DNA from 3 places in the Shewanella sp. MF05956 genome. Region 1 is predicted to be linked to each of the others. Evidence: predicted binding sites of a transcription regulator. Region 1 holds the regulator's gene; each other region holds the start of a gene.
The links. The regulator NrdR, encoded in region 1, represses ribonucleotide reductase genes. The targets are predictions, from matches to a motif close to AAACACNANATNTNGTGTTT.
Positions count from the first base shown of each region.

Region 2: nrdD (anaerobic ribonucleoside-triphosphate reductase) is a predicted target of NrdR. The motif match lies at 1,168-1,187, and genes of this name have one in related genera.
Region 3: nrdA (class 1a ribonucleoside-diphosphate reductase subunit alpha) is a predicted target of NrdR. The motif match lies at 1,502-1,521, and genes of this name have one in related genera.

Region 1 is NZ_JCAYNV010000002.1:157,808-160,084, reverse strand. Features, by position in the region: gene glyA (serine hydroxymethyltransferase) at 1-737, shown strand, start outside; gene nrdR (transcriptional regulator NrdR) at 840-1,289, shown strand; gene ribD (bifunctional diaminohydroxyphosphoribosylaminopyrimidine deaminase/5-amino-6-(5-phosphoribosylamino)uracil reductase RibD) at 1,362-2,277, shown strand, end outside.
Region 2 is NZ_JCAYNV010000001.1:62,270-64,546, reverse strand. Features, by position in the region: gene rssA (patatin-like phospholipase RssA) at 85-1,029, shown strand; gene nrdD (anaerobic ribonucleoside-triphosphate reductase) at 1,247-2,277, shown strand, end outside.
Region 3 is NZ_JCAYNV010000005.1:138,071-140,347, forward strand. Features, by position in the region: gene nrdA (class 1a ribonucleoside-diphosphate reductase subunit alpha) at 1-1,298, opposite strand, end outside; gene AC19MX_RS07460 (HAD family hydrolase) at 1,865-2,277, opposite strand, start outside.

The DNA of each region.
Region 1 (2,277 bases):
GTTTCTCGGCGTTCTCAGGTATTGTTGACTGGGCTAAAATGCGTGAAATTGCGGATAAAATCGGTGCTTATTTATTTGTTGATATGGCGCACGTTGCAGGTTTAATCGCTGCTGGTGTTTATCCAACGCCAGTGCCTCATGCACACGTTGTGACTTCAACAACGCATAAAACCTTAGCGGGTCCACGTGGCGGCATTATTATTTCTGCGGCTGATGATGAAGACTTGTATAAGAAGCTAAACTCAGCGGTATTCCCTGGCGGTCAAGGTGGCCCATTAATGCATGTTATCGCGGGCAAAGCGGTTGCATTTAAAGAAGCATTAGAGCCAGAGTTTAAAGTATACCAGCAGCAAGTGGTTAAAAATGCCAAAGCCATGGTTGAAGTATTTTTAGCGCGCGGTTACAAAATCGTTTCAGGCGGAACTGAAAACCACTTAATGTTGGTTGATTTAATCGGTCGTGATTTAACCGGTAAAGAAGCCGATGCCGCTTTAGGCAGTGCCAACATTACGGTTAACAAAAACTCAGTACCAAATGATCCACGCTCACCGTTTGTCACATCAGGTGTGCGTATCGGCACACCAGCCATTACGCGTCGCGGCTTTAAAGAAGCTGAAGCGAAAGAGCTGACAACCTGGATATGCGACATTTTAGATGATGCATCTAACACAGCGGTTATTGAGCGCGTTAAAGGCCAAGTGTTGGCGTTATGTGCTAAGTTCCCTGTATACGGTTAATCACTATTGCTGTTGAGGTTTAGGTTAACCTTGCTCAACAAATAGGATAAACTTTAATGGCCGCTAATTTTAGCGGCCATTTTGTTTTCTGCAGGAGGTTCAATGCATTGCCCTTTTTGTAGCGCGACCGACACCAAAGTTATCGATTCTCGATTAGTGACCGATGGCCATCAAGTACGCCGTCGCCGGGAATGTACCGAATGTCATGAACGTTTTACCACATTTGAAGGTGCTGAATTAGTCATGCCTAGAGTGATAAAACGTGATGGCACCAGACAACCGTTTGACGAAGATAAGCTGCGCGGCGGTATGTTGCGTGCAGTGGAAAAACGTCCAGTATCCATTGATGAAATTGATCAAGCTCTGACTAAGATTAAATCAACGCTGCGCGCAACAGGTGAACGTGAAGTAGACTCTGAAATGATTGGTAATCTGATGATGGAGCAATTAATGAGCTTAGATAAAGTGGCTTATATTCGCTTTGCTTCGGTTTATCGTGCTTTTGAAGATGTCTCTCAATTTGGCGAAGCGATTGCCAAGCTGCAAAAATAATCACCGACTAAACGCTAATTTTTTGAATTCTATTTTGTGTGCTTAACATGATATCAAACGAGAGTGATAACCATGTCTAACGGGTCTAGCGTCGATATTGAAATGATGAGCCGAGCCATTATGCTGGCAGAGCGAGGCCGTTATACCACGCGGCCCAATCCATGTGTCGGTTGTGTGATTGTTGCTGATGGACAGATTATCGGTGAGGGCTATCACCAACGTGCCGGCCAGGGACACGCAGAAGTGAACGCCCTAAAGATGGTTAATGAAAATGGATTAACTGCGCAGGGTGCAACAGCGTATGTAACATTAGAGCCTTGCAGTCATTATGGGCGTACGCCGCCATGTGCATTAGGCTTGATAAATGCCAAGGTTGCTAGAGTGGTCGTCGCAGTGACAGATGCCAATCCTGAAGTGTCTGGTCGTGGTATTGCAATGTTAAGAGAGGCCGGCATTCAAGTGGATGTGGGGTTACTCACTGAGCAAGCTTATGCACTTAACCTGGGTTTTATGAAACGCATGAAAACCGGTTTACCCTGGGTCACGGTTAAAGTGGCTGCCAGTTTAGACGGAAAAACAGCGTTATCTAATGGCGTATCAAAATGGATTACAGGCAGCGCTGCTCGTGCTGATGTGCAAAAGTATCGAGCCAGTCACTGTGCGTTAATTACTGGCGTTGAAACCGTGCTAATTGACGATCCCAGTTTAAATGTCCGTTTTGAGTTATTAGGTGAGTTAACAACTCGTCTTAACCCGAATGACATTTTTCAGCCTCTAAGAGTCATATTAGATAGCCGTGCAAGACTAACGGCAACGCCACAATTATTTTCTATACTGAGCCCGATTTTATTGGTCTCGTGTCGTGAATATCCTGAGCAAGTCAAAGCGACATTTCCAGCGCATGTGTCTTTTTTAGTTCTAGAGTGTGACTCGGTAGGTAGAATCCCGTTGTTGGCCTTGTTAACGTATTTAGGCAACACAACCAATT
Region 2 (2,277 bases), on a different contig from region 1:
GGTTGAAATTTTGATTTTGAACATCAACAAGTGATTCAATGAGTAATGACGTGTGAATAAATTCCTCGCTTGAAAGGATTAACGATGACAAAGCTGACTGTAGGATTAGCATTAGGCAGCGGCGCCGCAAAAGGGTGGGCGCATATTGGGGTCTTAAAAGGCTTAGCCGCATTAGATATTTATCCAGATAAAATAGCCGGTTGCTCTGTGGGCGCATTAGTGGGCGCGGCATACGCAAATGATCATTTAGCCGAACTTGAAACCTGGGTGAGCGGTTTCTCTAGTTGGGATGTGCTCGGATTAATGGATTTAGGTTGGCGTAAAGGCGGCTTAATCAGTGGTGAAAAAGTGTTTGATGTTTTAGCGGGCCGTATTGGCGATCTTAACATTGAACAGCTCAAGCGGCCCTTTGCCGCAGTGGCGACTGATTTATATTCTGGTCAGGAAATTTGGTTTAGAGAAGGAGATTTACGCCATGCCGTGCGAGCATCGTGCTCGATGCCGGGTTTTTTACCACCAGTACAACAAGACCACCGCTGGTTAGTCGACGGTGCGGTGGTTAATCCTGTGCCGGTGTCTTTGTGCCGTGCCATGGGCGTCGATATTGTTATTGCAGTTGACTTAAATGGTCATCGCCGCGGCCATATGCACATGTTGCCTGAACAAGTCAAAAGCCGCGTGCCTAAACCTTCTGAACCGATAGAAGAGAAAAAGCAGTTAGAATCAGGCTTTATGGATTTGTGGGGCAAAGGCAAAGATTATATGAGCGGCTTGACCGATAAATTTTCGCTCGGAGGAGGCAAGTCTCATCCAGGAATGATCGCGGTGATGTCACAGTCGATGGACATTTTAGAGCAGCGCCATAAACGGTCTCGTTTAATGGGTGAGCCACCAGATATTTGCATCGTGCCTGAAGTGTTTGATATTGGCACAATGGAGTTTCATCGTGCTAAAGAAGCCATTAAAGCGGGTGAGGCCGCGGTACACGATATTGCCCATTTACTTAAAGCAACGTTAGCAGGACATTAATTTCTTACAGCAGGCCACAGGTAGTGAGGTGGCCTGCCTCTCGCCAATTTAGTGTTTGACTACCTCGCTTAATGTTATACCCATCAGTCTGCTTTCTTATGATCTGGATCAAAGAAGCTTCGCCCAATATAGCGCCTAATACACAGCATATAGTGTTTATTGATACTGCTGCGCCGATATATGGTGTTTGTTGCGGCATTCTGAAAAGGTGGATTGTATGCTTGTTGTGGTGAAAAGGGACGGATGCCGTACTGCGTTTGACGCAAGTCGTATTAAAGATGCGGTAGTGGCTGCAATGGATTCTGCGGGGCAAGCAGATCACAAATATGCACTTGAATTGGCTGAAACGGTACAAGCGCAAATGGCTGATAAAGCCCAGGTAGATATTCATGACTTACAAGATGCCGTTGAAGTCTTGTTAATGTCGGGTCCATTCAAATCTGTTGCGCGCCATTACATTGAATATCGCCATGATCGCGATAAACACCGTGAAGCACAAAGTAAATTAAATTGCGCTATTCGTGGCTTAGTTGAACAGTCTGACAGTGCCATTTTAAACGAAAATGCCAATAAAGACGCCAAGGTGATTCCCACTCAACGTGACTTGTTAGCCGGAATTGTGGCTAAGCATTACGCCAAAACGCATTTGCTCCCAAAAGATGTGGTCGCCGCCCATGAAAAAGGCGAAATCCATTATCACGATTTAGACTACGCGCCATTTTTCCCGATGTTTAACTGTATGTTGATTGATTTAGCAGGCATGTTAACTCATGGCTTTAAAATGGGTAATGCTGAAATTGACACGCCTAAATCCATTTCGACTGCGACAGCGGTCACGGCGCAAATTATTGCCCAGGTGGCGAGCCATATTTATGGTGGCACAACCATTAATCGCATCGATGAAGTGTTAGCTGAGTTTGTGCAAAAAAGTTATCAAAAACACCTTGCAGTGGCGAAAAAGTGGCAAGTAGCCGATGAAGAAGGTTTTGCGATGACGCAAACCGAGAAAGAATGTCACGATGCCTTCCAGTCTTTAGAGTATGAGGTCAACACCTTACATACCGCTAACGGACAAACACCCTTTGTGACCTTTGGCTTTGGATTAGGGACCTCATGGGAATCGCGGTTAATCCAACAATCGATGCTCACAGTGCGCATGGCTGGCCTTGGAAAAAACCGCAAAACAGCAGTGTTCCCTAAATTGGTATTTGCGATTAAAGATGGCGTTAACCATAAAGCAACTGACAT
Region 3 (2,277 bases), on a different contig from region 1:
ATTGGCGCTACTTTAGAATCAAACGGGCTGTGAGTATTACAGTGATCGACGTTTTGAATGTAAATACGGCCAGTTGAGGCACGCTCTTGCATCATTAACGAGAACAGTTCAACCGCTTTGATTTGTTTTTTGCGGACATTGCTGTCTTGCTCATACTGTAAGTACAAACGTTCAAACTCTACCTGGTCTTCAAAGAAAGCATCGTAAAGACCTGGCACGTCTGATGGGCTGAATAGACTGATGTATTCGCCTTTAATCAAACGCTGGTACATTAATTTGTTTAACTGCACACCGTAGTCAAGGTGACGAACACGGTTGTCGTCAACACCACGGTTGTTTTTAAGCACCAGTAGCGACTCGACTTCTAAATGCCATAACGGATAGAAAAGTGTTGCTGCACCGCCACGAACGCCGCCTTGAGAACACGACTTAACCGCAGTTTGGAAATACTTGTAAAAAGGTAAACAACCAGTGTGGAATGCTTCTCCGCCACGAATTGGGCTACCTAACGCACGGATACGACCAGCGTTAATACCAATACCAGCACGTTGGCTGACGTATTTAACGATAGACGATGCGGTCGCGTTGATTGAATCTAAGCTGTCATCACATTCAATTAATACACAAGAGCTGAACTGACGTGTTGGAGTGCGCACGCCAGACATGATAGGTGTAGGTAATGAAATTTTGAATAGAGACGTCGCGTCATAAAAGTCTTTAATGTACTTCAGACGAATTTCTTTTGGGTAACGCGCAAATAAGCACGCTGCCACTAAAATATACAAGAACTGAGCGCTTTCGTAGACTTCGTGAGTCACACGGTTTTGCACTAGGTATTTGCCTTCTAATTGCTTAACTGCAGCATAAGAGAAGTTCATATCGCGCCAGTGATCGATGTAGGTGTCTAATGTTTCAATTTCTTCGCGCGTGTAATCGGCCAAAATATGCTTATCATATTTGCCCATTTCCACTAGACGCGTCACATGGTCATATAACTTAGGTGGTTCAAATTGACCAAAGGCTTTTTTGCGTAAATGAAATACTGCTAAGCGAGCTGCTAAGAATTGATAATCTGGCGATTCTGGCGAGATTAAGTCGGCAGCGGCTTTAATAATGGTTTCATGAATGGCTTCTGTTGGAATGCCTTCAAAAAACTGCAGGTGAGATCGAAGTTCAACTTCAGATACAGAAACGTTTTTTAATCCCTTGGCTGCCCAAGTGATCACGCGGTGAATTTTATCTAAATCGATAGTTTCACGTTCGCCACTGCGTTTAGTGACTGTCATATTGCTTTTCATTGAAGAGAGGCCTTGGTTCGATATCCGGTCATGTGATCGCGTTCAGGATGCAGTGTTACTTTATTCGATCAGAACAAATCACAAAACAGTTCCATGTTAAAACAATCATCCTGAATGCCACTTACGGCAATGTACATCTACTGTACGTTCAGTAAACATCTACACTTTAATACCCACACAGCGTAGTGTTTTGATTGTCACCCACACACAAGATATGGTGTTATTTATAAACTGAGATACAAGATAGTGAGGTTTGAGCTGATTTGCAAGCCACAATTACATTAACTTCTTGTGGATAAGTTGAGGATAAAGAGCAGGGTTAGTAACGGCTAACCCTAGAGCCCAAATTTATATAGTGTTTTTCATGGTTGATGTTTTTTTATGCGATAGATTAGAAAATTTTGATCGCTAAAATAAGCAGCGATCAAAAAATTATGTCCATTTTTAGATTGATCTTTTGCTGTATTTGATCCGCAGATAAAAAAGTGGATGGTTGGCTACAACAAACTGACAAATTCATCTGTAACCATGTTCTCATGCGTTGATATGGCCTGATGATAAATGGGTTATTCGCTAAAAAATTGCCTCAAGGATGCACCATGTTCAAATTGATGCTTCGATGGCCATAAATCTGGCGTATCTGAGGCCGATAAGTAACCCCAAAGTGCTATGCCTCCAAGCATGTTTGCATTGTGCGCCGCGACGAGGTCACGCTCTGCATCACCTAAATACAAAATATGTTCAGGTGGCATGGCAATTTGTTGTGCAGCTAACAACATCGGTGCGGTGTGGGGTTTGGCATGGCGAGTGCTGTCGCCGCTGATCATGGCTTTTAACTGATAGGTTAACCCAAGCTTTTCGACCAATGGACGAGCAAACCGAGCAGGCTTATTGGTAACCACACCATAAGGAATGCCTTGCTGGTCTAATAATGTCAGTAGTTCAGGTAAGTTATCGAATAAACGGCTGTGATCGCCAT